2 regions of the Stappia quadratibracata genome follow, and region 2 is predicted to be linked to the other one. Evidence: predicted binding sites of a transcription regulator. Region 2 holds the regulator's gene; the other holds the start of a gene.
What was found. Region 2 encodes LexA, which represses DNA repair genes until DNA is damaged. Its sites were predicted from a motif close to TGTTCNNNNTGTGTTCNG; they were not measured.
Positions count from the first base shown of each region.

Region 1: the regulator LexA is predicted to act here: its motif matches at 6,291-6,308, upstream of recA (recombinase RecA).

Region 1 is NZ_JACMIA010000001.1:3,265,031-3,280,070, reverse strand. It holds gene H7H34_RS14700 (coiled-coil domain-containing protein) at 1-760, opposite strand, end outside; gene H7H34_RS14695 (DUF6384 family protein) at 855-1,793, opposite strand; gene H7H34_RS14690 (cell surface protein) at 1,882-3,063, opposite strand; gene H7H34_RS14685 (pseudouridine-5'-phosphate glycosidase) at 3,220-4,194, opposite strand; gene H7H34_RS14680 (PfkB family carbohydrate kinase) at 4,326-5,285, opposite strand; gene H7H34_RS14675 (histidine phosphatase family protein) at 5,489-6,067, shown strand; gene recA (recombinase RecA) at 6,360-7,439, shown strand; gene alaS (alanine--tRNA ligase) at 7,742-10,423, shown strand; gene H7H34_RS14660 (cyclic nucleotide-gated ion channel) at 10,533-11,930, shown strand; gene H7H34_RS14655 (GNAT family N-acetyltransferase) at 11,968-13,185, opposite strand; gene H7H34_RS14650 (cupin-like domain-containing protein) at 13,190-14,059, opposite strand; gene H7H34_RS14645 (hypothetical protein) at 14,187-14,633, opposite strand; gene H7H34_RS14640 (NADP-dependent isocitrate dehydrogenase) at 14,816-15,040, opposite strand, start outside.
Region 2 is NZ_JACMIA010000001.1:2,468,192-2,483,231, forward strand. It holds gene moaC (cyclic pyranopterin monophosphate synthase MoaC) at 1-402, shown strand, start outside; gene H7H34_RS10850 (molybdopterin molybdotransferase MoeA) at 435-1,649, shown strand; gene lexA (transcriptional repressor LexA) at 1,824-2,540, shown strand; gene H7H34_RS10860 (ComEC/Rec2 family competence protein) at 2,575-5,055, opposite strand; gene gltX (glutamate--tRNA ligase) at 5,268-6,698, shown strand; gene gltA (citrate synthase) at 6,952-8,244, shown strand; gene lpxB (lipid-A-disaccharide synthase) at 8,931-10,127, opposite strand; gene H7H34_RS10880 (LpxI family protein) at 10,124-11,023, opposite strand; gene lpxA (acyl-ACP--UDP-N-acetylglucosamine O-acyltransferase) at 11,056-11,865, opposite strand; gene fabZ (3-hydroxyacyl-ACP dehydratase FabZ) at 11,873-12,337, opposite strand; gene lpxD (UDP-3-O-(3-hydroxymyristoyl)glucosamine N-acyltransferase) at 12,380-13,438, opposite strand; gene bamA (outer membrane protein assembly factor BamA) at 13,509-15,040, opposite strand, start outside.

The sequences.
Region 1 (15,040 bases), 800 kb from region 2:
CGGCCGCCTGGCGCGACAGGACACCGAGCTTTGCGAGCTCGGCCTGCGCCTCGGCTTCCCGGTCGCTGGCATAGTCGCCGAGCCGCTGCGGGATCTCCACCAGCATCGCGTAGTTGGGGCGCGCATCGTCGTAACGCACGAGCCGCGCGACCCAGCGATCGAGCATGCGGATGAGGCCGGTCGAACGATAGGCGGAGGTGCCGAACCCGCGCTTCCACAGATAGATGAAGAGCGTGTCGTCCTCATAGGCCTTGCTCTTGGCCGCGCGGTCGTCCTGCGCCTGTCTGGCCTTCGAACGGGCTGCCTCGGCCGTGCGCTGCGCGGCCTCCGCCGCCTCGCGCTGGGCGGTATAGGCCGGATCGCCGGCGAGCTTCTCGTCGACGGCCTCAAGAATGCCGTCGAGCCGGTCGCTCGCCGCGTCGCGCTCGCGTGTCAGCCGGCGGCGCTGCTCGGTGAGGGCGGCGATGTCCCTCTTGAGGGCGTCGTGCTGAGCGCGCAGGGCCGACAGCGCCAGTTCGCGCTGCTCCAGCTGGCGGCGGGCTTCTGCCTCGTCCTTGTCGATGCGTTGACCGAAGATCTTGTCGCCGCCTTCGCGCAGGCGGAACCGGGCCAGGTCCCGGAACGCCTCCAGCTCGGCCGCGCGCAGATCGTTGATCTCGCGCATCGCATCATCGACGCGCCGCCGCAGAAGGTCTTCCTCCTGCCGGACTTCGCCGAGCGCCCTTTCGATCGAGCCGAGGGTCTGACGTCCGCTCACCATGCCCGCGTGCCCCTTGCCGTCTTGTGCGTGCGTGCCGGCCTCCCGCCGGTCCCTCCCTCAGATGTCGTCCGGCGCGAAGCCGTGCCGGTGAGAGCTACCATTGAGTGATCGCCCCCGTCTCCACCCGGGCCTGCCACTCGGGCTGCAGCTTGCCGCGTGCCTTGCTGCCAAGCACCGGGTTGCTGACGATGCCGTCCTCCTCCTTGTCCCGGCGCACCGCGTCGAAGGTCGATTGCGGCACCCGCTGGCCCCAGATGGTGACCCTCTTGCGGGCACCGTCCTCTTCCGAGGTCACTTCCTGTGGCACGACCGTTCCGTCCGGCGCCACCGCTTCGACGAGAAGGTAGTAGTTGCGCGCCGAGGTGTTGGCCTCCGGAATGCGGGTGACGCCGGTCGGCGTGCCCGGACGCGACACGATGCGGATGTCGTAGACCTGCAGCAGGCGCGCCTCCAGCGCCTTCAGGTCGGCCAGCGCCTTGCGGGCGGCGGCTGCATCGTTCGCGGCAAGGGCCGCCTGGCCGCTGGTGGCCAGCGTCGCCGCCTGCTCGCGGGCGGCGGTTTCCTCGCTCACCTCGCCGATCCGGCGCACCGTTGCGGCGATATCCGTCGGCAGGGTCTGCGTCAGCTCGATCCGCAGCGCCTCGGCGGCGCGTTCGCGCGGAACGGACACCAGGAAATGCCAGGCAAGCGCAGCGGCAACGGCCAGCAGCAAGAGAATCAGGAGCGCTTTCGCCCAGCGCATCCGCGTGACATAGATCAGCGCCAGCGTGCGCTGGAAGCCTGCGGCGGGCGGATTGTAGACGAAGCGGTTCTGCTTCAGGTTTTCAACGCCTTCGCGAAGAAGGCGGTCGGAAACCTCGATGCCCTGGCTCGTGTAGATCTCGCGCAGGCGCTGGATCATTGCAGCGTCGCGCTCGTCCGAGCTCAGTTCCTTCAGCGCGATGCGTTCGTCGTGGCGCAGCGTGTCGACCACGTCCATCGCCATCATCAGCTCATCGAGCGGTGCCCTGGTCGAGGCGGTGTCGGAGGCCATGCACTCGTTCCCCTGCGGCCCTGTGCGGCGGGACCGGCCCCGGATTTCCGCGGCCGGCCGTGATGGATGCCGTTCCCTTGCGGGTGGCTCAGGCGCCGATCATGTTGCCCTGCGCGGCGAGCTTTGCAAGACGACGCTTGCCGTCCTCCACCGCGTCGCGGATCTCCTCGGAGTTCTTCGTCGACATGGTGCGCATCTCGTTGATGATCTCGCGCGAGTTGACCTGGAAGTTGATGACCGAGTCCACCAGCTTCTTGACGGCTGCCGCCTGCACGGTCGGGCCGTAGCCGGCTTTCAGCGCGGCTTCCTGCACCGCATCGCCGATCTCCGCCAGGGTCTCCAGCGACTTCGACACGCCGTCCTTCATGGCGTTGAGCGCCTCGGTCGACTCATGCAGGCCATGCAGGCCGGTGAAGGAGGCGTTCAGCGCGGTCAGCACGGAATCGTTGGTGGAGAAGAAGCTGACCGACTGGGCGTAGACCCGCTCCTTGGCATTCGTGGTCTGCATCAGCCGCGCCATGATCACTTCCGACGTGTTGTAGCCGATGGTCAGGTTGTCGGAGAGGTCCTTGGAGATCTGGTAGCGCTTCTCTTCGTCCTGCATCGCGCGCATCTTCTCGTCGCGGGCGAATTCCAGGCGGGCCTTGGCCGCGGCATCGCCGCCGTCATGCGCCTCGACTTCCTTGTTGGAGGCCTCCAGCGCGGCCTTGGCGGCTTCCAGGCGGGCCGTTGCGGTGTTGAGCACCTCGAGCGCCAGCACCTCGGCCTGCTTCAGCGCGCCGCGGAAGTCGCGATAGGCCTCCAGGATGCGCTGTTCGCGCTCGATCTGGTCCTTGGTGTCGCGGGCGACGTCGAGATAGGTTTCCCTGATCTTGCCGAAGCGGTCGGAGATCGTGCCGCGGGTCATGTCGCGCCACTTGTTGGACAGGTTCTCCATGAAGGAGATCTTGCCGTCGGCCAGCTGGTCGACCATGCCCTTGGCGTCGTCGCGGATCGAGTTGAACGCCTCGGTGATCGCCTCGTAGCGCTCGCCGATGGACATGGCCTGGATCTCGTTGCGCACCACCTCGTTGAAGGTCTGGGCCTGACCCAGCGTGCGGGTGATCACCGCGATCTTGTCCGGAGACAGGTCGGAGATCTTTTCCAGCAGTGCGTTGATCGGCGCCTCGGCGGTGCCGTTGGGCATCAGGCCCATGTCGCGCAGGGCCGCCACCGCCTTGTCGAGATACTGCATCGGAGAAAGTCCGGTCTGAGCTGCTGCTTCCGCCATCTTAGCCTCTGTCTTCCTGTCTCGCCCTTGTTGCCGCCTGAAGGGCAGGCTGGGCAGGGCCGTATTGGACTCCGGCGACCGGTGCGGGCGGGAGGATCGTTCGGCGCCCCCCATTGGCTGCCGGTCGCAGCGAGTTAAGCATATAAAATGCGGCAGTTACACGTCAGAGGAGAGACGGCCTGCTCCGTTCCTGCCTCGCCGCGCGGCCAGCGCAACCGCGATTCCCGCTGCCAGCCTCGCATTGTTGCGGACCAGGGCGATATTCGTCACGAGGCTGCGCCCCTTGGTGAGCTCGTAGATCATCGCCAGGATGAAGGGCGTCACCGCCTTGCCGCTGACGCCGCGGGCTGCGGCTTCCGCCAGCGCCTGCTCGATGGCTGAGGAGATCTGCGAGGGGAGGATTTCGTCCGCTTCCGGCACCGGATTGGCGACCAGGACGCCGCCGTGGTCGCCGAAGCGGGTGCGCAGTTCCAGCAGGTCGGCTATCTCCTGCGCACTGTCCATGCGGTAGGGTGCGGCAAGGCCGCTGTCGCGCGACCAGAAGGCTGGGAAGGCGTCCTGCCCGTGGGCGATCACCGGCACGCCGCGCGTTTCCAGCACCTCCAGCGTCTTGGGCAGGTCGAGCAGCGCCTTGGCGCCGGCTGCCACCACGCAGACCGGGGTGCGGGCAAGTTCGTCGAGATCGGCGGAGATGTCGAAGCTCGTCTCTGCGCCGCGATGCACGCCGCCGATGCCGCCGGTAGCAAAGACCGCAATGCCGGCCGCATGGGCGGCCATCATCGTCGCGGCGACGGTGGTGGAGCCCGGTCGGCCGGTCGCCAGCGCAATGGCGAGATCGGCGCGCGAGCATTTCATCACGCCCTCGGCCTTGGCCAGCCGCTCCAGCGTGCCGTCGGAAAGGCCGACATGCAGCTTGCCGTCGAGAGCCGCGATCGTCGCCGGTACGGCGCCGCCGGCGCGGATGTCCGCCTCGACCAGCCGGGCGGTCTCGACATTCTTCGGCCAGGGCATGCCGTGGGTGATGATGGTCGATTCCAGGGCCACCACGGGGCGCCCCTCGGCCAGTGCCGCCGCGACGTCCTCGCCCAGCTGCAGAACCGGAGCCAGCCCGTTCATATCCTTGTCCAGCATGTCGAATTCGCTCCGTCCTGCCGTACCCTGCTGGGTGCGGACCGCCTTATAGGACCGCCGGCCCGTCGCTGTCGAGGCGCGCGGTCACCCCGTTTGCGCATGGCCGGGTGGCGGCTGCCGCGCATCCTTCCTTATCCTGCTTTCCAGTGGGTCGGTGCGATTGCCGGCCAGTTCAGTGCCTCGGCCACCGCGCCGGCGCATTCCAGCGTCAGCGCCGCTGCCCGCATGCCGGCCGCGACCGCCTGCGCAAGCGGCAAGCCGTGCTCCAGGCCCGCCAGCGTGCCGGCGATCAGCGCATCGCCTGTTCCGGTCACATCCACGATGCTCGGCGGAGGAGCAGCAGCGCCATCGCGTGTCGTCAGCGAGATCTCGTCGATGCCGGCGTGGGTCGCGAGAAGCACGGGGGCAGCGCCACGGGTCATCACCACGGCCCGCACGCCGGCCTTAACGAGTGCGCTTGCCGCCTTCACGCCGCTGTCGTCGGGTTCTTGCTGCTTCTCGTCCTGTTCGGTGTCGCGCCCGAGCAGGGCGGTGGCCTCCGCCCGGTTGCAGAACAGCAGGTCGAGCCGCGGCAGGATCGGAGCCAGCCGCGCGGCCTTGGCCCGCGAGACCGCGTCGGCCGCCAGCCTCCGCTCTCCGGCCGCTTTGGCCAGTTCCACCAGAAGCGGCTTCGGCAGGTTGGCATCGAGAAACCAGCAGCCGGCTCCCTCCTGCGCGCTGGTCAGCGGCAGCAGCGCGCCCGGCTCCAGCATCTCGGTGATGCGGGCATCGACGACGGCCGCCGCCAGCGTGCCGTCGGGATCGTGCAGGGCGAGATAGCGCCCGCTTGGCAGGTCGCTGCGGCGGATAGCTCCTGTCTCCACGCCTTCCGCCGCCAATTGCCTAAGCAGACCGTCGGCCTCCGCCTCGTGCCCCAGCCGGCCGGCCAGCGCGATGCGGCAGTCGAGCCGCGCCAACGCACGCGCCACATTGGTCGCGACGCCGCCGGGCCGTATGGCAAGCGCCGCCGGCGTCGAGGTTTCGCGCAGGATTCGGCGGTCCGCATGGGCGATCGTGTCGAGATGAATGGCGCCAAAGGCGGCAAGCGGCATGCGGGCAGGTCTCCGGCCTTTGTCCTTGCAACCGCTTATACCGGCTCGCGCAATGCGAGGGGAGGGGCTTTGCCGGCGTGCCGCCGCCGGCGACCGAGCGTGTGTCTCCGGCGTGCGTTGATTTTTCCGACCAGCAAGGGTAGCCGGGGCTCCTCTACGGTGCCTTTCGAGCGCCATGCCCCAACCGATGGCGGACCGATCCCTTGCAGCACCCGCGACTTGTCTTCATGCGCCATGGCGAAACCGAGTGGAACCTTGCCGGTCGCGCCCAGGGTCACCTGAACTCTTCGCTAACGCAGACGGGCCAGCGACAGGCCCAGCGGCTCGGCGAGATCCTGGCGCGGGAGCTGGGTTCGCCAGACGGCTTCGACCAGATGGCAAGCCCCATCGGCCGGGTGCAGGAGACGGTCGGCAACATCCGGCAGCATTTCGACCTCCGGCCGATCGCAACCGACCTGCTCAAGGAAATCGACCTGGGGGAGCTCAGCGGCCTCACCAAGCCCGAGATGATCGAGCGGTTTCCCGTGCATATGGCCGGCAAGCCGGACCACGACTGGTATTTCGGCGCGCCGGGCGGGGAAACCCTCGCCGACCTTCGCGAGCGGGCGAGCCGCTGGCTCGGCACGCTCTCGCGTCCGACCATCGCCGTGGCGCACGGCCAGATCGGCAAGGTCATCCGCGGCATTTGCCTCGGCCTCGACGATGCGCAGATCCTGCGTCTGAAAGAGCCGCAGGGCGTCGTGCATGTCATCGAGAACGGCGCGGAACAGACCTGGGTTTGAAGCCGTCCGACTGCTCCGCGGCGGGCTCGCCGGTTCGCCTGCCGGGTACGGCATATGTCCCGCTCGCGCCGCTGTGCGGGGCCGCGCGCACTCCCGTCGCCGGTGAGCGCAACCGATTCTCGGTGATCTGCAGTTGCCATTCGGGGCAGCTGTTTCATGAACAATAGCGGAACATGTTTTGAATATATGTTTTAATTCAGCATCTTATGCTCGATTGCGCAATGAGAACAAAAATGGTACAAAAGCGCAGTTTGAATCGCCGGGCGCGGCGTGAAATAAGGATGGCAGCCTCATGGCACAGAATTCACTCCGCTTGGTCGAAGGCATGCAGATGGACAAGAACAAGGCGCTCGACGCCGCCCTTTCACAGATCGAACGCGCCTTCGGCAAGGGCTCCATCATGAAGATGGGCCAGGGCCAGGTGGTCGAGGTCCAGACCGTGTCGACCGGCTCGCTCGGCCTCGACATTGCGCTGGGCATCGGCGGCCTGCCGCGCGGCCGCATCGTCGAGATCTACGGGCCGGAATCGTCGGGCAAGACGACGCTGGCCCTGCACACCGTTGCCGAGGCCCAGAAGAAGGGCGGCATCTGCGCCTTCATCGACGCGGAGCACGCGCTCGATCCGATCTATGCGCGCAAGCTCGGCGTCAATATCGACGACCTGCTGATCTCCCAGCCGGATGCCGGCGAGCAGGCGCTGGAAATTGCCGACACGCTGGTGCGCTCCGGCGCCATCGACGTGCTGGTGGTGGACTCGGTCGCCGCGCTGACGCCGAAGGCCGAGCTCGATGGCGAGATGGGCGACAGCCTGCCGGGCATGCAGGCGCGGTTGATGAGCCAGGCGCTGCGCAAGCTGACGGCCTCGATCTCGCGCTCCAAGTGCATGGTCATCTTCATCAACCAGATCCGCATGAAGATCGGCGTGATGTTCGGTTCGCCCGAGACGACGACCGGCGGCAACGCCCTTAAGTTCTACGCCTCCGTGCGCCTCGACATCCGCCGCATCGGCGCGATCAAGGACCGCGATGAGGTGGTCGGCAACCAGACCCGCGTCAAGGTGGTGAAGAACAAGCTGGCTCCTCCTTTCCGTCAGGTCGAGTTCGACATCATCTATGGCGAGGGCGTGTCGAAGATGGGCGAGCTCATCGATCTCGGCGTCAAGGGCGGCATCGTCGAGAAGTCGGGCGCCTGGTTCTCCTACAACAGCCAGCGGCTGGGTCAGGGCCGGGAGAACGCCAAGCAGTTCCTGCGCGACAATCCGGAGGCGGCCGAAGAGATCGAGCTGGCGATCCGGCAGAATGCCGGCCTGATCGCGGAGCGGATCACCGATCCCTTCTCGGAAACCGAGGACGACGGCTCCGCCGACGAGTAAGACCCAGCTGCAGCCGCCCCATCGGGCGGCTGTTTGCTTTTGGGCAGGTGTGTGCGAGGGGGCTTGCGGCAACCGGGCAGCGTCCGCCGTGAACGTCGAGCGGCGGCGGCTTGCAGGGCCGGCTTGCGATTTGCCCGGTTTTGCGGGTGCAAGAGGCTGTTGCAGGCAAGGCGCGCGCTGGACTTGCTGTCGCCACAAAGCTAAAAGCGGGCACAAGAACGAAGACAGGCGCGCTCCCCCTTCCGGACCATTCGAAGACCGCGGGACAGGCGGGCAGGCGCGGCGCAACGGATGGGATCCTGATGAGCGGCGTAAACGAAATCCGGTCTGCCTTTCTCGAGTATTTCGGGCGCAACGGTCATGAGATCGTGGCATCCGGCCCGCTTGTGCCGCGCAACGACCCGACCCTGATGTTCACCAATGCGGGCATGGTGCCGTTCAAGAACGTCTTCACCGGTCTGGAGAAGCGCGACTACCAGCGCGCGACAACCGCGCAGAAATGCGTGCGCGCCGGCGGCAAGCACAACGACCTCGACAATGTCGGCTACACCGCTCGCCATCACACCTTCTTCGAAATGCTGGGGAATTTCTCCTTCGGCGATTATTTCAAGGACCGGGCCATCGAGCTCGCTTGGAACCTGATCACCAAGGAGTTCGCGCTGCCGAAGGACCGGCTGCTGGTGACGGTCTATGCCGAGGACGACGAGGCCTTCTCGCTGTGGAAGAAGATCGCCGGCCTGTCCGAGGACAAGATCATCCGCATCCCGACCTCGGACAATTTCTGGGCGATGGGCGACACCGGCCCCTGCGGCCCGTGCTCGGAGATCTTCTACGATCACGGCGACCACATCTGGGGCGGTCCTCCGGGCTCGCCGGAAGAGGATGGCGACCGGTTCATCGAGATCTGGAACCTCGTCTTCATGCAGTACGAGCAGCTGCCGGGCGAGCGCATCAACCTGCCGCGGCCGTCCATCGACACCGGCATGGGGCTGGAGCGCGTTGCCGCCGTGCTGCAGGGCGTGCATGACAACTACGACATCGACCTGTTCCGCGCGCTGATCTCGGCCTCGGAAAACGCGGTCGGCGTCGAGGCTGAGGGCGCGCAGCGCGCCAGCCACCGGGTCATCGCCGATCACCTGCGTTCCGCCAGCTTCCTGATCGCCGACGGCGTTCTGCCCTCGAATGAGGGCCGCGGTTACGTCCTGCGCCGGATTATGCGCCGCGCCATGCGCCATGCGCATCTGCTGGGGGCCGAGGAACCGCTGATGTGGCGCCTGGTGCCGACTCTGGTGCGCGAGATGGGCCGGGCCTATCCGGAGCTGACTCGCGCCGAGGCCCTGATCACCGAGACGCTGAAGCTCGAGGAGCGGCGCTTCCGCAAGACGCTGGCCCGCGGCCTCACTCTCCTCGACGATGCCAGCGCCGGCCTTGGCGAGGGCGCCGAGTTCGACGGGGAGACGGCGTTCAAGCTCTACGACACCTACGGCTTCCCGCTCGATCTGACGCAGGACGCGCTGCGCGCACGCGGCGTTAGCGTCGATCTCGAGGCCTTCAACACCGCGATGGAGCGCCAGCGTGCCGAGGCGCGTGCCGCCTGGTCCGGCTCCGGCGAGGCGGCCACCGACACGGTGTGGTTCACGCTGAAGGAGCGTTGCGGCGCGACCGATTTCCTCGGCTACGACACCGAGACCGCCGAGGGCGTCGTCACCGCCATGGTGCGCGACGGCGGCGAGGCGATGGAGCTGAAGGAAGGCGAGACCGGTTTCGTCGTGCTCAACCAGACGCCGTTCTACGGCGAGTCCGGCGGCCAGGTCGGCGACACGGGCCGCATGCGCGGCGAGGGCGGTGTCGAGCTGGAAGTCACCGACACCCAGAAGAAGGCGGATGGCCTCTTCGTCCACGAGGTGCGCGTGCTCTCCGGCAAGGTGACCATCGGCCTGCCGCTGGAACTCCTGGTCGATGCGGCACGCCGCGGCTCGATCCGCGCCAACCACTCGGCGACCCATCTGGTGCACGAGGCGCTGCGCGAGGTCCTCGGCACCCATGTGGCGCAGAAGGGCTCGCTGGTGAGCCCGGAGCGGCTGCGCTTCGACTTCTCCCATCCCAAGCCGATGTCGGCGGAGGAACTGGCCGAGGTCGAGGAGATCGCAAACCAGATCGTGCTGCAGAACGCTCCCGTCGAAACCCGCCTGATGGGCGTCGACGAGGCGATCGAGGAGGGCGCGATGGCGCTCTTCGGCGAGAAATACGGCGATGAGGTTCGCGTGGTCTCGATGGGCCGGGCGCTGCGCGGCGACAAGGCCGGCAAGACCTACTCGGCGGAACTGTGCGGCGGCACTCATGTGTCGCGCACCGGCGATATCGGTCTCGTCACGCTGGTGACCGAGGGCGCCGTTGCCTCCGGTGTGCGCCGTATCGAGGCGCTGACCGGCGCGGCTGCCCGCCGTCATCTGGCCGGGCAGGATGCGCGGGTGCGCGAGATCGCTTCGGTGCTGAAGTCGGGCCAGGCGGATGTCACCGAGCGCGTTGCCGCGCTGGTTGAGGAAAAGCGTCGGCTGGAGCGTGAACTTGCCGACACGCGCAAGAAGCTCGCCATGGGCGGCGGCGGCGCGGGCGACGCGGACAAGGGCCTGCGGGAGATCGGCGGCATCAAGCTGATGGCGCGCATCGTCGAAGGGCTGAACCCCAAGGATCTCAAGGGCCTTGCCGACGAGGCCAAGGGCCAGATCGGCTCGGGCATCGTCGTGCTGGTCAACGCCTCGGAAGACAACAAGGCGGCGATCGTCGTCGGTGTCACGGGCGACCTGACCGACCGGTTCAACGCGGTCGATCTGGTGAAGGTCGGCTCCGAGGTCCTGGGCGGGCGTGGCGGCGGCGGCCGTCCGGACATGGCGCAGGCCGGCGGCTCCGATGCCTCCCAGGCCGAGGCGGCAGTCACGGCAATTGCTCAGGCGCTGGAGAATGCAGCGCCGGCCCAGGCCTGACGCGATGACAGCGGGTCGCGATCCTCTTTCCAAAGAGGCTGGCGACCCGTCGCATGTCGCGGCCGACCGCCGGCGTTCCGCCGATGCGGCTCCCGCACAAAAGGGGCTGGTGGCCCGGCTTCACCGGCGGCTTTACCGCTGGCTGGAGCTGGGGGCGGCCGGCGACCGTCAGGGGCGCTGGTTCGACCGGCTGCTGATCCTTCTGGTTCTGGCGGCCGTCGCCTTGGTGGCGCTGGAGACGGTTCCCTCGCTGTCGTCGGAATGGGGCGACAGTTTCGCGCTGGCCGAGTTCGTGATCGGCGCGGCCTTCCTTGCCGAATATCTCGCCCGATTGTGGGTGGCGGACCTGCATCCGCCCTATCGGAACGACACGCCCGCCGTGGCGCGGCTGCGCTATGCGCTGCAGCCGGCCGCCATCGTCGACCTGCTGGCGGTCCTGCCCTTTCTCATGGGCATCCTTCTCGTTCCCGCCGATTTCAAGGTGATGGTGATCCTGCGGCTCGCCCGTTTCTTCAAGCTGGCGCGCTACTCGCCGGCGCTGCGCTCGCTGGCCAATGCGCTGCTGTCGGAGCGCCACGCCATCGGCGCCAGCCTGCTGATCATCTTCGGCGTGGTGATGCTGGCGGCGACCGCCATGTACATGGTCGAGCGCGAGGTGCAGCCTCAGGCTTTCGGCACGATTCCCGACGCGGTCTGGTGGGCGATGACCACGGTCACGACGGTCGGATATGGCGACGTGGTTCCGGTGACCCCGGCGGGCAAGATGCTGGGCGGGGTGGTGATGCTGCTCGGCTACGGGCTGCTGGCCTTGCCGGTCGGCATCGTCGCGACCGCCTTCGCGCGGGAGATCCATTCGCGCGATTTCGCCGTGAGCTGGGGCATGGTCGCCCGGGTACCGCTGTTCCAGGACCTGCGGGCGGCGGATATCGCGGAGATCGCCCGCCTGCTGCGCGGCCAGTCCGTGGCGGCCGGCCAGGTGATCAGCCGGCGCGGGGATCTCGCCAGCAGCATGTTCTTCGTCGCCTCGGGCCTCATCGAGGTGACGATGGGCCAGACCCGCGCCCATCTGGAAGAGGGCGGCTTTTTCGGCGAAATGGCGGTTCTGGGCGAGCGGCGGCGCTCGGCCACGGTGACGGCCATGAGCGATGCGCAGCTGATGGTGCTGGAAGCGCAGGACCTGCGGGCGCTGATGGCCCGCAAGCCGGACCTGGCCCACCGCATCCTCGACGAGGTTCGCCGCCGGCACGATATTCCTCGCGGCGATATCGTCGAGGAGGAGATCGCTGAAGCCGCCGAGATGGAGCCTCTCGAAGAGAGCGCGGACGTCGGAGACGAGGCGTTTGCGGAGACGGGCGAAACCCCGCCGGATGCGATGGCCGACACGGAGACGCTGCCGGACCTCTTTGCTGGACTGCCGGACGAGCAAGACGCCGAGAATGGCGGCGGCGAGACGGAGGAGGCCAGGCCGGACGATGGTGCCTCCGGCGCAGGGCCCGACAAACGCTGAGCTGCAGTCCGGCGCGAAGGCGTGTTCTCTCCGGGGGCTACAGGGGGCAGCCGAGCAGCAGGATCCAGGCGCGTCTGCCGACGCCGTTTTGCACGTCCCGGCCGCGGCCGATGGCGGCGGCGATCAGGCTCTTGGCCCGGCGCACGGTCCGGGCGAGGGCGGGCCGGTGCCGGAGCCAGAGGCGCAGGGCGATCCGCGCGCGGCAGGCCGCAAGACAGGCCGCGCCGCGCAGGGTCGCGGGAACGCCGAGCGTCTTGATCACGCGATGGCGGCCGCCGAAGCGGTCCTTGTAGCCATAGCTGCCAGCGCCGAAGTCGTAGAGCGCAAAGCCGTGGCGTCTGCCCCATTCGATCTCGAGGATCGTGGCGATCAGGCCGGGCGAGTGCTTGCGATAGGGGCCTTCGTCGAGCGAGCACAGGACGCCCGTGAGGACGCCCTGATGACACAGGCAGTAGCTGGTCGCCAGCCATGTGTCGCCGACCCGCAAGCCGAGCAGCAGGACCCGCCCGTCCTTGCATCCGCTCATCGCCAGGCGGCGGTAATGGGCGAAGACCGCCGGATCCTGGAAGAGGTCGGGAATGCCCTGGGCCGACATGCGCTTCCGGCGCTGGCGGGCCATGACGCCGAGGATCTGGTCGATCTCGCAAGCGGTCGTGGCTTCGACGATCTCGAAGCCCGGCAGCTTTTCCAGCCGCGTGCGCTGCTTTGCCATCTTCGGATAGACGGAGTGGTTCCTCTGCGCCCGCTCCAGGCTGTCCGGGTCGAGCTCGATGCGCGAGGCACCTTCCCCGATCTCGATGAGCCGGCCGTCGGTCCACAGCGGATTCGGCACGCCGCGATATTCGCGGATCACTTTGGAAAACAGCAGGATATCGTGCGGCGGCAGCGCGGCGGCGAAGGCCTGGCGCATGGCGGCAAAGCTCTGCGGATCGGTGCAGGCCTTCGGATCGACCAGCGGAAAGTGATAGTCGACGATGCCGTAGTCGAGAAATTCGAGGCGCTGCACGCCGAAAACCGTGTCGGCGAGCAGCGGCACGATCATCAAGGGGGCGCCCGTCTGCCCGTCGTCGATCGCGATATAAAGCGGCGCGCCCGGTCGCTCGGGCGTCAGCCCGTCCTCCATGGAGCGGGCGAAATCGAGGCTGAGGAAGCCGGTCGTGCAGCCGCTTTCCTCCAGCCTCGTCCATCGCTCGACGAGGCCGGGATCGTGGATGGTATCGAAGCGACGGGCGACCGGCCGGCCGGCATGCGCCATGGGGTCAGCCTCCCTTGGCGGACTGGAGCAGGCGCTTGGCAAGGCCGGACTTGCGGCAGGCATAGCCGAAGGCCGCCTTGCCCCAGAAGCCGGCGCCGCTGGTGGCGCGCGAACGCGGCCGCAGGCCAAGGCCATGGCGCAGCACGCCATTGGCATAGTTGACCGCGAAATGCCGGCGGGTCTTCGGCGTGTGGTACTCCACCGTCGCCGACACGTTGAGGCTGTCGGCATTGACGACCCGGTGCGGCCAGTTCAGCGGCCAGAACAGGGCGGTGCCCGGCGTCAGGTCGATGACCGTTGCAGCCTCGTCGTAGGCGGGGTCGTAGCTGATCTCCTCGGCGGTGACTGCTGTCACCACGCGCTCCAGTTCCTCCGGCTTCAGATAGGGTTCGTGGCCGGGATAGAGCCAGATGCGCTTTTCGCCGCGGATGTGGATCAGCCCCTGGCCCGGCACGTCGGCATGGTAGTAGACGCGGGCGCGGGGCGAGGAAATCAGGATGCCGATCTGGCGGCTGTAGCTGGCCGGGCCCGGTATGGCCGCGTCGATCTGGTCCATGATGTCGTCGATCAGCGCCTGGTAGCGCGCATCGCGCCCGCCGACATGGCCGATATTCACCCACAGCGCGCCGCTGCGCACCGCATCGAACAGGCCCTGCGGGTCATCGGGGGAGATGTCGCTCGCCCGCCAGCGGCTCTTGTCCTCGACGCTGGTGTCCATCGTGGCGATCTCGCGCACGGCGTCCGGGTTGTTGGCGACGAGCTCGGTCAGGGCCTCGTCCGAGAACAGCGGGTTGTCAGGGAGTTCGTGCGTGACGCGGACGATCTCCCTGTCCCAGATCTCCGTGATGTTTTCCGGCAATCCGAGTTTCGTCATTGCTCCCCTCTCCAGCTACGACTTTCGTACAAGATGCCGCGCACAGGTGAAGATGGGTTCAATCCGGCAGATTGGGCCACGGATATCACGTCAATTTATCGTGTTGGTAAACAAGGACTTGTCGCGCTTACGGCAGCAGACCTTGCGGGATGTTGCGATAGAGCGGGTTGCCGTCCCAGAAGGCGTCGGTCGGGCCGACGGCATAATCGACGATGTTCCAGCGGCCATTGGCGCGCACTAGAAGAGCGAAGGTGCGCAGGCCGTCCATGTACTCCGCGTCCTCGCCATAGATCGTCTTGGCCGGGTCGATCTGCGCGCCGCCGGGGTGCTGCGGGTCGAGAATGGCGAAGGCCCAGTCGCCGGAGACCTGCAGGCGATCCACCACGAACTGCACCGGACCGCCGACGCGCACCTCGACCAGCGGCCGGACCGCATCCATCAGCGCAGCCCGCTCTGGCGTGCCGCGGGCCGGTTCGTAGGCGCCTTGCGCGGTGGCGGGGAGGGGAAGGGCAAGGGCGACGAGGGTGAGGATGGCAGCGGCCAGGCGGGCAAGCGAGGGAGTGCGAGCAATCATCGGGACAAGGACTCCTGACGGGAATGATGAAGCCATGCTAGCGGGTTAGGCGCCTCACGTCGCGGTCCGCATGCCGGGCAACCCGGCAAAACACCTCTGAAAATGCAAAAAGACGCCCGCAAGGGGCGCCTTTCGCGAAGTCGCCGGCAGCCCGTCGTTCGGGCTGCCGGTCAGGCGGCTGCTCAGGCAGCCATCGCCTTCTTCAGGTTCTCGTCGATCTTGTCGAGGAAACCGTTGGTGGTCAGCCACTTCTGGTCCGGGCCGACGAGCAGCGCCAGGTCCTTGGTCATGTGACCGGACTCGACGGTGTCGATGCAGACCTTCTCCAGGGTCGCGGCGAAGTTCGCCAGCTCCTTGTTGTCGTCGAGCTTGGCACGGTGGGCAAGGCCACGGGTCCAGGCGAAGAT
Region 2 (15,040 bases):
GGCCATGTGCGCATGAAGCCGGAAACGCTGGCGCTGATCCTGTCCGGTTCGGCCAAGAAGGGCGACGTCATCGCCACCGCCCGCATCGCCGGCATCATGGCCGCCAAGCGCACCCACGAGCTGGTGCCGCTCTGCCATCCCCTGCTGCTGTCCAAGGTCGCCGTCGACATCGTGCCGGACGAGGCGCTCCCGGGCCTGCGCGTCACCGCGATGGCCCGCGTTTCGGGCCAGACCGGCGTCGAGATGGAGGCGCTGACCGCCTGCTCGGTCACCTGCCTGACGATCTACGACATGGCCAAGGCCGTCGACCGCGGCATGACCATCGGCGGCATCCGCGTCCTTGCCAAGTCCGGCGGCAAGTCCGGCGACTGGACCGCGGCGAGCGAAACGAACCCCGCCTGACACAAGGCCAACTGACATGAGGCACTGCTGACATGGCGCTGATCTCGGTCGACGAAGCCCTGTCGCGACTTCTCGGCGACGTCGAGCCGCTCGGCTCCGAGACCGTGCCGCTCGCACTGGCCAATGGCCGCGTGCTGGCTGCCGACCTTGCCGCGACCCGCACCCAGCCGCCCTTCGCCGCCTCCGCCATGGACGGCTATGCCGTGCGCGCGGCCGATATCGCCACCGTTCCGGCCGTGCTCAAGCTGATCGGCGAAGCCCCCGCGGGCCGCGCCTTCTCCGGCACCATCGGAGCGGGCGAGACCGTGCGCATCTTCACCGGCGCACCGCTTCCCGAAGGCAGCGACACGATCCTGATCCAGGAAAACGCCGAGCGCGACGGCGAGCGCGTCACCGCGCTGGAAAGCGCACCGCTCGGCCGTTTCGTGCGCCCCGCCGGGCTTGATTTCAAGGTTGGCGAAACGCTGCTGAGCGCCGGTACGCGGCTCGACTATCGCCGCCTTGCGCTGGCGGCCGCCATGAACCATCCCGTGCTTGAGCTGCGCCGCCGACCGAAGGTGGCGATCCTGGCGACGGGCGACGAACTGGTCGAACCGGGGGAGCAGCCGGGGCCCGACCAGATCATCGCCTCCAACCATGCGGGCATTGCCGCCCTGGTCGAGGATTGCGGCGGCGAGCCGCTGCAGCTCGGCATCGCCTCCGACCGGCGCGAGCATATCGCGGAGAAGATCGCCGAGGCGCGAGCCGTCGGAGCCGACATCCTCGTCACGCTTGGCGGGGCCTCCGTCGGCGACCACGATCTGGTGCAGGAAGTGCTTGCCGCCTCAGGCATGGAACTCGGCTTCTGGCGCATCGCCATGCGGCCGGGCAAGCCGCTGATGGCCGGCCGCATCGAGGGCATGCGCGTGCTCGGCCTGCCGGGCAATCCGGTCTCAAGCCTCGTCTGCGGCGTTCTCTTCCTGCGTCCGCTGATCGACGCCCTGCTCGGCCGCCCGCCGCGCCGGCGCGATGCCGAACTGCTGCCGCTGACCGCCGATATCGGCGGCAATGACCAGCGCGAGGACTATCTGCGGGCGCGCATCCTGCGCCAGGACGACGGCACGGAGCGTGTCGCCCCGTTCGAGCGGCAGGACTCCTCCATGCTGGCAACGCTCACCCGCGCCGATGCGCTGGTGGTGCGCCCGCCCCATGCGCCCCCCCTGCCCGCCGGCACGCCGGTGCCGGTCCTGCGCCTGCCGCAGGGCTGAGCCGACCCCGCGCCCTACCGCTTCCCGTTTCGTTCCCTATGGGCATTGTGGAACAAGGCAGGAACGGTTAGACTATGTTCATGATTTGTACATAGCCTGAGTCGCAGGCAGCGATCGGCAGCAGCCGGCCGATATCGGCCAGGCCTTGCGTGCCAGAGCGGGGGACCCAAGCGCATGTTGACGCGCAAGCAGCACGAATTGCTCCTGTTCATCCACGAACGGCTGAAGGAAACCGGTGTTCCTCCCTCGTTCGACGAGATGAAGGACGCGCTCGATCTGCGGTCCAAGTCCGGCATCCACCGGCTGATCACCGCGCTGGAAGAGCGCGGGTTCATTCGCCGCCTGCCGAACCGCGCCCGGGCGCTGGAGATCGTCAAGCTGCCGGAATCGGTTGCGCTCGGCCTTGCCTCGCAGCGCGGCCAGGGCTTCTCGCCCTCCGTCATCGAAGGATCTCTCGGCAAGACGCCGCCGGTGGAAACAGCCCCAGCCCCACCGCCCGCGGCCAATGACAGCGTCGAGATCCCGGTCATGGGCCGCATTGCCGCCGGCGTACCGATCGAGGCGATCCAGTCCCACAGCCACACCATCGCCATGCCGGCCGACCTGCTCGGCAACGGCGAGCACTACGCGCTGGAAGTGCGCGGCGATTCCATGATCGAGGCCGGCATTCTCGACGGCGACACCGTGGTGATCCGCCGTTCCGACAGCGCCGACAGCGGCGACATCGTCGTCGCCCTGATCGACGACGAGGAAGCGACGTTGAAGCGCCTGCGCAAGAAGGGCGCGTCCGTTGCGCTGGAGGCCGCAAACCCGGCCTACGAAACCCGCATCTTCGGTCCGGGACGCGTGCGCATCCAGGGCAAGCTCGTCTCGCTGTTCCGTCGCTATTGAGGCCGCGCGCCGGACGGGGCTCCTGGCAGGCGGGTCATTTCGGCGTCCAGGGTCGGCGACGCCCGTAGCTGGGGACCACGGCAACAGCGAGAGCATCGCCTGTGCCTGATGGCGACTGCCAAGCCGATGACGCTTGCGCGAGCGCTGATCGAGATGCGGCCGAGGCGGCCGGCGCACTGAAATAGAGCGCAACGGCGCCGTCGCGGGCAAGCCGCGCCCCGTCGAACACCTGCCTTGCCCGGCAATCGGGCGGGGCAATCAGCGCCGAGACGATGATGTCGGCCTTGCGGCAATCCTCTTCGAAGGCGGCGCTGTCGCGCACCAGCGAGACCAGCAGCGCAGGCGGGCCTTGCCCCGCTGCAAAGGGCCCCGGCCCCGGTCCTGCCACCGGTCCCGGCGGTGCATTTGCGGAGGCACCGTGCCGGGCACCCGCCCCCGGCGGACCATGCGCGCGCACTAGACAGGCCAGCTTGTCGCAGCGAAGGTCGCCGGCCGCGATCCGCCGGTTCCCGTGGTGCTGCACACTGATGCCTTCCGCCCGCAACCAGACCTCCGGCAGGAACCCGCTCGGGCGCGATGAAACGCGCAAGGCCCCGGCCGCATCGCGCACGGCAATGGTCGTGCCGGTGGCCGAGATCAGCATGTCCGGCTGCCGATGCAGGGCATAAAGCAGGACGGAGGCGGCAAGCGGCAGCAGGGCGACTGGGCGATATCCCCGCGGCGCAAGGCAGGCGACAAGCCCTGCCGCCACCACCAGTAGCGTGCCGCCAAGCGAGGGCGCGCCGATCACCCCGTCCTCCGGCGTCAGGTTGCTGACCCAGGTCGCCATCGCCACCACGAGATCGATGCCAGCGCCCATCGCCGCGAGCGGCAAGGCCTCCAGCCCGAAGGGCAGCAGGGCCAGCGCCAGCACCGCGAACGGCATGACCACGAGTGTCACCACCGGCATTGCCAGCAGGTTGCCGAGCGTACCGAGCGGCGAGATTCGGTGGAAGTGATAGGCGCCGATGGCCCCCGTCGCCAGGCCCGCGATCAGCGAGGTCAGGAGAAGCCCCCAGAACCAGCCCGCAGCGCCCGATGTCGCGGCCTGCAGCAGCCCCCCACGACCCGGCGGCGCCATCGGCCCCTGGCGCTCGCGCGCGGCGCGCCGCCGGGTTATTTCCTCATAGGCGGCGATCAGGGCGATCACGGCGGCGAAGGACATCTGGAAACCGGGATCGAGCAACGCCTCCGGCAGCATCGCAAGGATCAGCAGGACGGCAATCGCGACATTGCGCAGCGTCAGGGCCCGCCGCGAGAAGATGCGCCCCGAAAACACCAGAACGATCATCAGGAAGGCGCGCTGCGTTGCGATGGAGGCACCGGAAATGCCGAGATAGAAGACGGCGGCCGACATCGCCGCAACGGCGGCCCAGGCATCGATCCGCCGCTCATGCACCAGATGCGGGAACAGCGCCAGAAGCGCCCGCACGACGAAGAACACCGAGCCGGCGAACAGCGCCATATGCAGGCCGGAAATCGCCAGGATATGCGCAAGGCCGGCGGTCCTCAGCGCCTCCGTCACCTGCTCTGGGATCAGAGAGCGGTCGCCGGTGATCAGCGCAATGGCAAGCGCGGCGGCCGTCGTCTCGCCGAGCGCGGCGATGATCCGCGCGGCAATCGCCTGACGCAGACTGGCGATCCCGGCTTTCAGCCGTAGCGACAGCGGTGCGGGACCGAGATCAATGCGGCTCGGCGCGCCGAAGGCAAAACCGGTGGCGCCGATGCCGTCGAAGAAGGCACGAAAGGCGAAGTCGTAGCCGCGGGGCATCACGGCAGCCGACGGCGGCATCAGCCTCGCGCGCAGCCGTACAGCCTCGCCGACAGAGATCCTCTCGCCTTCGGGGTCGCCGCGCAGCGACACGCGGACCCGATAAGGCATTGCTGACGCTGGCAGCCGCTCTATCCCCGCAACGCGCAGCAGCAACCGCGTGCCGCGGTCGGTGCGCTCGACCTCCTCCGCAAAGCCGGTCAGTGTCACGCTCCGCGCCCGATCGATCACCGGGGCGGCAACAAGTGCGGTGCGCAATGCCCCGGCGAAAAGTCCCGACAGCACCAGCGCCAGAGCCAGTAACACAAGGCCCCGCACGCCGCGGCGCGCCGCGAAAAACCAGCCGGCCCAGGCAAGAATGGCGGCAAGCGCCAGAACGGGGACCAACGGCTCGGACGGCAGGCGGAAATAGACAGCGATGCCGAAGGTGAAGGCGAGCGCGGCGAAGGCGAGCCCGCGCCCCTGCGCAAGGCTTTCGGCACAGGCAGCTGCGAACCTTGTCCCCGCCCCTTGCGTTTCGTGCCATCCTGCGCGGGCTCGCCGACGACGGGCAAGCAGATCGGCAAGCAGCAAGGGGGCGAGCGCAAGCCAGCGGCGTTCCCCACTGCCGCTGCCCGTTCGTCCCGGCGCCGCTGCCGGCACCGCCCTTGGCGCCGCATCCGGCAGCGCTCGCCTGTCGTCGTCGTCCTCGCCCGCCCGGGACACCTGGCCGCCCCTTCCCCTCGCCGGCGCGCGCGTGCCCCTCGCTCGGGCATTGGTGGCGCGGCGCCGCTGTGTTACACGGTCGCCGACCGTGCCAGGACCGAAGCGTTGCATTGCAACCCGGGTTCGCGCAAGACGCGAAACGGCACCGGATATTCCCGAAGGCACGCCGGACGCTCTGCGCCGGTGCCGCCACCGATCACGAGGCCTTTTGAATGAGCTCTCCCGTCGTCACGCGCTTTGCGCCCTCCCCGACCGGCTACCTGCATATCGGCGGCGCCCGCACGGCGCTGTTCAACTGGCTTTATGCCCGGCGTTTCGGCGGCAAGATGCTGCTGCGGATCGAGGACACCGACCGCGAGCGCAGCACCGATGCGGCCATCTCCGCGATCCTCGACGGCCTGACCTGGCTCGGTCTCGACTGGGAGGGCGAGGCGATCTCGCAGTTCGCCCGCGCCGCGCGCCACCGCGAGGTGGCCGAGAGCCTGATCGAGAAGGGCATGGCCTATCGCTGCTATGCGACGCCGGAAGAGCTGACGGCGATGCGCGAGGAGCAGCGCGCCAACGGCCTGCCGCCGCGCTATGACGGGCGCTGGCGCGACCGCGATCCGTCCGAGGCCCCGGCCGGCGTCAAGCCGGCGATCCGCCTCAAGGCGCCAGTCGACGGCGAGACGGTGATCGAGGACAAGGTGCAGGGCCGCGTCGTCTTCCCGAACAAGGATCTGGACGATCTGGTCCTGCTGCGCTCCGACGGCACGCCGACCTACATGCTGGCCGTCGTCGTCGACGACCACGACATGGGCGTCACCCACATCGTGCGCGGCGACGATCACCTGACCAATGCCGCCCGCCAGACGCTGATCTATCAGGCGCTCGGCTGGGACGTGCCGGTGATGGCCCATATCCCGCTGATCCACGGTCCGGACGGCGCCAAGCTGTCGAAGCGCCATGGCGCGCTCGGCGTCGAGGCCTACCGGGCCATGGGCTATCTGCCCGCCGCCATGCGCAACTATCTGGCGCGCCTCGGCTGGAGCCATGGCGACGACGAGATCTTCTCGACGCAGGAGATGACCGGCTGGTTCGATCTCGACGCCATCGGCAAGTCGCCCTCGCGCTTCGACTTCAAGAAGCTGGAGAACCTCAACGGCCACTACATGCGTGCAGCCGGCACGGACGAGTTGCTGGCCGACTTCACCAGCTTCCTGCCCCATGCGGAGAACGCCGAAGGCCTGCGCGACTGGCTGCAGGACCCGGCGCATGTCGAGATGTTCCGCGCCGCCCTGCCGGGGCTGAAGGAGCGTGCCAAGACCCTGGTGGAGCTGGCCGACAGCGCCGAGTACCTGTGGGTGCAGCGCCCGCTCGCGATGGACGAGAAGGCGGAAAAGCTGCTGGAGGCAGACGACGCGCGCAAGGTGCTCGCCGACCTGCACGCACGCCTTTCCGCGCTCGAAACCTGGAGCGCGGAAGCGACCGAGGAGGCCGTGCGCGCCTATGCCGAGGAGACCGATCTCAAGCTCGGCAAGGCGGCGCAGCCGCTGCGCGCGGCGCTGACCGGCCGGGGCACCTCGCCCGGCATCTTCGACGTGCTGGCCGTGCTCGGCCGCGAGGAATCGCTCGCCCGCATCGCCGATCAGGCCGCCGGCTGAGGCAAGGCCGGGCCCGCCCGGCCAAAGGTACCAATCAAGGCGGCGGCCCGATCCCCGGCCGCCGCCCGCGGTTCACATGAATCCCCCGTCACCCTGTGACGAAAGCGTTAGGGAGGTGCGCTTGCGGGGAGCGGACAAATGGGATACGCAACATTCGACCTTTCCTCCCGCCGTGTGTCCGGCACGCCCCAGCCTCTCCTGGAAGCCGGCCCGGACGATCCTGCGGCGCGCTTCATACAAGGGGGTAGCCTGAATGAGCGACAACACTGCCAAGCTGACGATGGGTGACAAGTCCTGGGACTTGAAGGTGCGTCCGGGGTCCATCGGACCCGATGTGGTCGACATTGCCTCGCTCTATGCGCAGACCGGCTGTTTCACCTACGACCCCGGCTTCACCTCGACCGCCTCGTGCGAATCCGCCATCACCTATATCGATGGCGACGAGGGTACCCTGCTGTATCGCGGCTATCCGATCGAGCAGCTGGCCGAGCACGGTGACTTCCTGGAGAGCTGCTACCTGCTGCTCTACGGCGAGCTGCCGACCAAGGCCCAGAAGGACGACTTCGTGCATCGCGTGACCTATCACACGATGATCCACGAGCAGATGAGCCGCTTCTTCACCGGCTTCCGCCGCGACGCCCACCCGATGGCGATCATGGTCGGCACCGTCGGCGCGCTCTCCGCCTTCTACCACGACTCGACCGACATCTCGGACCCGCACCAGCGCATGGTGGCGAGCCTGCGCATGATCGCGAAGATGCCGACGCTTGCGGCCATGGCCTACAAGTATCACGTCGGCCAGCCCTTCGTTTATCCGCGCAACGACCTCGACTACGCGTCGAACTTCCTGCACATGTGCTTCGCGGTGCCTTGCGAGGAATACAAGGTCAACCCCGTTCTCGCCCGCGCCATGGACCGGATCTTCATCCTCCATGCCGACCACGAGCAGAACGCCTCGACCTCGACCGTGCGTCTCGCCGGTTCCTCGGGCGCCAACCCGTTCGCCTGCATCGCGGCCGGCATCGCCTGCCTGTGGGGCCCGGCGCATGGCGGCGCCAACGAGGCAGCGCTCAACATGCTGTCGGAGATCGGCTCGGTCGACCGGATCCCGGAATACATCGCCCGCGCCAAGGACAAGAACGATCCGTTCCGTCTGATGGGCTTCGGTCATCGGGTCTACAAGAACTACGACCCGCGCGCCCGCATCATGCAGAAGACCACGCATGAAGTGCTGGCCGAGCTCGGCATCCGGGACGATCCGCTTCTCGACGTCGCCATGGAGCTGGAGAAGATCGCTCTCAACGACGACTACTTCATCGAGAAGAAGCTCTACCCGAACATCGACTTCTACTCCGGCATCACCCTGCGTGCGCTCGGCTTCCCGACCACCATGTTCACCGTGCTGTTCGCCCTCGCGCGGACCGTCGGCTGGATCGCCCAGTGGAAGGAGATGGTCGAGGATCCGTCCCAGAAGATCGGCCGCCCGCGCCAGCTCTACACCGGCGCCGCGCAGCGCGACTATCTGCCGGTCTCCCAGCGTCGCTGAGCGGGATCGACACGTCCAAGCTGAGAAAAGGCCGCCTCCGGGCGGCCTTTTTGCGTTTGGGGCGACCTGCGGGGGCGAGGCAGGAGGCGGAGGTGCGCTTAGCGGGCGTTGTTTTGCTGCAGCCTCTCCTTGCGTCTTCCCGGACGAGGCCGAAGGCCGATGATCCGGGACCGGAGAGGCACGGCGGTCGTGGCATGGTTCTGGAGCGCAACTCATACGCCCTCGGCTCTCCGATCCCGCATCTCCGCTTACGCTTCGTGCGGGATGACGAGAGGAAAGGTCCGGGTGATTTTCACCGCCGCTCTGGAAGCCAATAGGCCCCGGGTCGCGCTGCGCTTGCCCGGGGTGACGCCAGAGGGGATGCGAGGTCGCTGCCAGTCCCGCCGGCTGTCATCCTGGCCGGAGGCGAAGCCGGATAGCCGGGACCCAGAGGTGCCCTTAGCGGGTGTGGGGCGGGCGGCGCGCGTTCCGCACGCCGGTACGGCAAACGGGGATAGAAAACGCCCCCCCGTTGCGACAGCGGGGATAAATGGCCGGAGACGGGCCCACGCGATTTGCACAACTGTCTCAATATTTCGGCAAGACATTGAAAATACTGAAAGATTTTCGAGACGGATTTTGCAAAATTTCAGCGCGAAGTTGCGTCTGGCGTCTCAATTCACGCCAAACGCCGGTTGTCCGCCCATCTAGGCAGTCCGGCCGCGAACCTCTTCCAAAACGATGCGCGCGGCGGCGCCCGCCTGGCTCTCGTTCCCCTCCAGCCGCATCACCGCGTCGAGCCGGGCGAAGGCGTCGACCTGCCGCTTTCGGGCCGGGGTGTCGGCCAGCAGCGGGGCGACCGCATCGGCGAGCGCGCGCGGATTGGCGTCGTCGTCCAGGAACTCCGGCACGACATTCTCGCCGATGATGATGTTGGGCAGGACCATGGAGCTGACGCGGGCGACCGGCACGATGCGGTGGATGTCCTTGAGCCGGCGAAAGAACCAGTCGAGCTTGTAGGCAACGACCAACGGCACGCCCGAGATCGCCAGCTCCAGCGAGACAGTGCCCGAGGCGGCGAGAGCGGCATGCGCCCGGCGGAAGGCAGCGAGCTTGGCCGCCTCGCCGGTCACCACCTGCGGCGGATGCGGCCAGTCGGCAAGCTGTTCCTCGATCATCGGCCTCAAGCGCAGCACCGCCGGCAGCACCACCTCGAGATCCGGATGCGCCTGCCGCAGGATCTCGACCGCGCCGCGGAAATCCTGCAGCAGCTGGGTGACCTCGCTGCGCCGGCTGCCCGGCAGCATCAGCAGCACCGGCCGCCCCTCGTCCAGCGCCCTCCTCTCGCCGGCGGCGGGACGGAAGTCGCCGACCCGCTCGATCAGCGAGTGGCCGACATAGCTGGTCGGCGGGCCGCCGAGCTTTTCGTGCACGCCGGGTTCGAAGGGCAGGATCGCCAGCAGCCGGTCGACATAGGCGGCCATGCGGCGCGCGCGGCCCGGCCGCCAGGCCCAGACCGACGGCGAGACGTAATCGACGATGGGAATGGAGGGCGCGCGCTTGCGCACCCGCTTGGCAACGTTATGCGTGAAATCGGGACTGTCGACGATGATCAGGACATCGGGCGCCGCCGCGACCACGTCGTCGACGGTCTGGTAAACCCGGCGGACGATGGAGGGCAGCCGCGCCAGAACGGCGGAAAGACCCATCACCGCGATATCCTCGATGGGAAAGAGGCTCTTCAGCCCCTGCGCTTCCATGCGCTCGCCGCCGACGCCCATGAACTCGACCGGCCGGCCGGCCTGCGCGGCAATGGCCACCATCATCGGTGCGGCCAGCTGGTCGCCGGACTCCTCGCCCGCCACCACATAGACCCGCAGCGGGCGAACAGCACCTTCTGTCATCGCGCGGTCTCCGCCTGCGCCGAGGCCGTCTTGCCGGAAATGCCGAAGAGAAAGACGCCCGAGCGCGCGGCGAGCGCGACGGTCTCGGCCCGCTCGGCAATCAGCACCCGCCCCGCCTCGATGGCGATGCCGGAAAGTCCGGCGTCCCGCACGCGTTGCACGGTGCCCGGACCGATGGTCGGCAGGTCGACGCGAAGATCCTGGCCGGGCTTGGCGCATTTCACCAGCACCCCGCCCTTGCCGCGCACCCGGCTGCGCTCGCGCAGCTCGCGGCAACGCTCGAGCATGGAATCGGTGCCCTCCGCCCCCTCGACGGCAATGATGCGGCCGTGGAAACAGACGGCAGCCTGGCCGATGTCGAGGCGACCGAGCTCGGCGACGGTGGCCGCGCCCAGCTCCAGATCGGCGAGCACCTCGCCCTTCGGCGGGGTGCCGGCCATGCAGCCGGGCTGAGCCAGAAGCTGCGGCGCAACCTCATGGGCCCCGACGACCCGGAAGCCCTCGGCCTCGAAAAAGCGGATGACCTTCTTGAGCAGGGAATCGTCGCCGCCGGCAAGCGAAGCGATGATCTTCGGCAACCGGCGCATGGTGCCGAGATCGCTGACGATTTCGCGCAGCTCCGGCCGGCGGGTGATGCTGCCGATCATCACCAGATCGCGCACCTTTTCGCGCTCCAGATGGCTGGCAAGCTTGCCGATCTGGCCCCAGCCGAGATGCACGGGAGAGAAAGCCTCGACGGAGGGATCCGCCTCGCCCTTGATGGCGATGGCGACGACGCGGCGACCGCGGTCGCTGGCCGCGCGCAGCACCTCTGCCGGCAGCTTGCCGCCGCCGCAGATGACCGCGACAGCGCCGTCGCTACCGTTCGTCGTGGCTGTGTCGGATGCGTCGTTCATGGCCCCGTCCCCGGCCGGCGCCGACAGGCGGATCACCCGTCCTGGGCCGGCGTGCAGAAGCGGCGGTCGGTTTCGACCAGGATGAAATCCGTGACGCGGCGGACAAGGGCAACGCTCTCGTAGGCGGCCGCCACCTTTTCCGCGCGCTGGCGCAACGTGCCTTCGGAGCTCTCGAACAGGTCCTTGTAGGCATTGCGCAGGGCGTGGATGTCCTCGCGGGAGAACCCATGCCGCTTGAGCCCGACAAGGTTCAAGCCCATCAGCCGGGCGCGGTTGCCCATCACCATGCCGAAGGGAATGAGGTCGTTCTCAAGGCCCGCAAGACCGCCGACAAAGGCATGGTCGCCGACGCGGGTAAACTGGATCGCTGCCGCGCCGCCGCCGAAAATGACATTGTTGCCGACGGTGACATGGCCGGCGATCATCACGTTGTTCGACAGGATCACGCCGTCGCCGAGACGGGAATCATGGCCGACATGCGAGTTGGCGAGAAAGGCGCAGCGATTGCCGATCACCGTCTCCAGGCCGCCGCCCTCCGTCCCCGGATTGAGCGTCACGCCCTCGCGGATGATGCAGTCGGTGCCGACGGTGAGCGTCGCTTCCTCGCCGCGATACTTGAGATCCTGCGCCTGATGCCCGACCGAGGCGAAGGGAAAGATCTGCGTCCGCGCCCCGACGCTCGTGCGGCCCGCAACAACCACATGCGACTTCAGCACGACGCCGTCGCCCAGCACGGCCTGCGGCCCGACATGGCAGAACGGCCCGATGGACACGCCCTCGCCGAGCCTGGCGCCGTCCTCGATGACCGCGGAAGGGTGGATTGCGGAGTGAGCTGCCATCATGCGTGCCTCAGTGGTCGACCAGCATGGCGCTGATCTCGGCCTCGGCGACCTTGACGCCGTCGACCGTCGCAATGCCTTCGAACTTCCAGATGTTCGTGCGGTTGCGGATCTTGGTCATCTGATAGCGAAGCTGGTCGCCCGGCAGCACCGGCTTGCGGAACTTCACCTTGTCGATGGTCATGAAGTAGACGAGCTTCGGCGTGTCCGACTGGCCGCGCGAATAGACGCACAGCGCGCCCGCCGTCTGGGCCATGCCCTCGATGATGAGGACGCCCGGCATGACCGGCTGATTGGGGAAATGCCCCATGAAATGCGGCTCGTTGGCCGTCACGTTCTTGATGCCGACGGCGGAGTTGTCCCCATCCATGTCGACGATACGGTCCACCATCAGGAAGGGGTAGCGGTGGGGCAACAGCTCCAGGATCCGCATGATATCGGCGCTACCCAGTTCTTTCTTTTCGCCTTCGCTCATTCTTCTGTCCCCAGGCAACCAAAACCAGTCCGGTTCAAAATCTCAGTCCTTGTCCCGCGCGGAACCGGCTCCACGCTCGGCAAGCTTCGCCAGCGTCATGATCTCGCGGAACCATACCTTCACCGGCTTGGCCGGAACACCGCCATAGCGCGCGCCGGCCGGCACATCCGCCTCGACCACGCTGACGGCGGCGATCTGTGCGCCCATGCCGATGGTGACATGGCCGCGAACGCCGGTCTGGCCGCCGAGAGCGACGTAATCCTCGAGCGTCGCGCTACCGGAAATGCCGACCTGCGAGACGATCACACAGTGACGTCCGATCACCACGTTGTGGCCGATCTGGACCTGATTGTCGATCTTGGTGCCCTCGCCGATGATCGTGTCGCGGTTGGCCCCGCGATCGACCGTCGTGTTGGCGCCGATCTCCACATCGTTCTGGATGATCACGCGGCCGATCTGCGGCACCTTGAGGTGGCCGCCCGGCCCCATCGCGAAGCCGAAACCGTCCTGCCCCGTGCACACGCCCGGATGCAGGATCACCCGGTCGCCGACCAAAGTGTGCTGCAGCACCGCATTGGCACCGACCGTGCAGTCGCGCCCGATGCGCACCCCCGCACCGATCACCGCATTGGACTGGATGCGCGTACCGCTGCCGATCTCCGCGTCCGGCCCGACGACCGCACCGGCCTCCACAATGACGCCGGCCTCAAGCCGGGCCGAGGCATCGATGCGCGCATGCGGCGAGACGCCCGAGGCCGTGCCGTCGAGTGCGACGGGGCGCATGGAAGCGGGATAGAGACGCGCGAGCAGCTGGGCCCAGGCCTTGTAGGGCTGGTCGGCCACGACCGGCACGACGCCGTCCGGCACCTTGTCCGCATGCTTGCGGGCAACGATGCAGGCAGTCGCCGCGGTGGTAGCGAGAACCGGCAGATACTTGGGATTGTCGAAGAAGACGATATCGCCAGTCGAGGCATCCTCGAGCGGCGCGACGCCGGACACCTGCACCTCCCCGCCGCCACGCGGCAGGTCTCCCGTCACCCATTCGGCCACGGTCGCAAGGGCTACGGGCTCGAACGGGGCAAAGAAACAGGGGTCGCTCATCGTCTTCCCATAATGAATCCGGCCGCCGAATGTCGGCGGCCGGTCGTTAATTCGTGAAGTGTCCGCCGGATCAGAAGCGCGTGCCGCCACCGATGCGGAAGAACTGGGTCCGGTCGCCGGTTTCCTTGATGATCGGCCAAGCGAAGTCGGCGCGGATCGGACCGAAGGGCGAGGCCCACTTGATGCCGAAACCGGCCGAGAGGCGCGGCGCGAAGCCGTTCGACTGGACGGTGGCAGCCGTAGCGGGGCCGCAGCCGGCGACGACGCAGTTGTTGATCGCCGAGTCCGAATCCCACAGGGCACCGAAATCCGTGAAGACCGCGCCGGACAGGCCGAGCTCGCGCGGCAGACCGAGGATCGGGAACTCCGCTTCCGCATTGGCATGGACATACCAGCGGCCGCCCAGGGAATCGCCGGTGCGCGAGTCGCGCGGGCCGATGCCCTGCATCTCGAAGCCGCGCAGCCAGGTGTCGCTGTGCTGGAACTGCTCGGACGAGCGCAGCTCGTCGCCGAGACCGTTCAGGTAACCACCGCCGGTGCGCAGGATACCGATGACGCCCCACTCCGGCAGGAGCTCCTTGTAGGCGCGGGCATCGATCGTGGTCGACAGGTAGCGGCTGTCGCCGCCGACGCCTGCGAACTCCTGGCTGAACGCGATGTACAGGCCATCGCGCGGATCGCGCTTGCTGTCGCGGGTGTCATAAACCAGCGAGTAGCCGATGGACGACGTCAGGTTGCGGCCCAGCGAGGACTGCAGACCGCCGGAGAGGTCCTGCGGGCGCTTCCACGACAGGTCCTCGTCGAAGATCCGGTAGATCAGGTTCAGGCGCAGCTCGTCGTCGCGCAGCGGCAGGCCGAAGGCAATGGAGCCGCCGGTCGTCTTGCTGTCATAGCTGCGGTAGTCGTTCGCCTCGAAATTGCGGCGATAGACATCGAGCGACAGCGAAATGCGGCGGCCGAGGAAATACGGCTCGGTGAATGCGAACTCGTAAACCTGGTTCGAGGCGCCGGCACCGACCTTGGCGCGGACGAACTGGCCGCGACCGAGGAAGTTGCGCTCCTGCAGCGTGATGTCGCCGATGACGCCATCGGCGGTCGAGTAACCGACGCCGAAGCCGATCTCGCCGGTCGGCTGCTCCTCGATGTCCACATTGACCACGATGCGGTCCGGCGAGCTGCCGCGCGAGGTGGTGATGCGGACGTCCTTGAAGAACTGCAGGTCCTTCAGCCGGCGCTCGGCCTTGTCGAGCAGCACGCGGTTGAAAGCATCGCCCTCGGCGATGTCGAACTCGCGGCGAATGACATATTCGCGGGTGCGGTCGTTGCCGCGGATGTTGATCCGCTCGACATAGACGCGCGGGCCTTCCTCGATGAAGTAGGTCAGCGAGATCGTGCGATTCTCGTAATCGCGGGTGGCGCGCGGACGGATCTGCGCGAAGGCATAGCCCTGGCGCGAGACGTCGAGCGTCATGTCCTCGAGGGTCTTCTCGACCTCGAGCGAGGAATAGGTGTCGCCGGCGCTGGTGCGGATCTTGCGGCGCAGCTCCTCCGGATCGACATCGGTCAGCGTGGTCTGCAGGTCGATGTCGCCATAGGTGTACT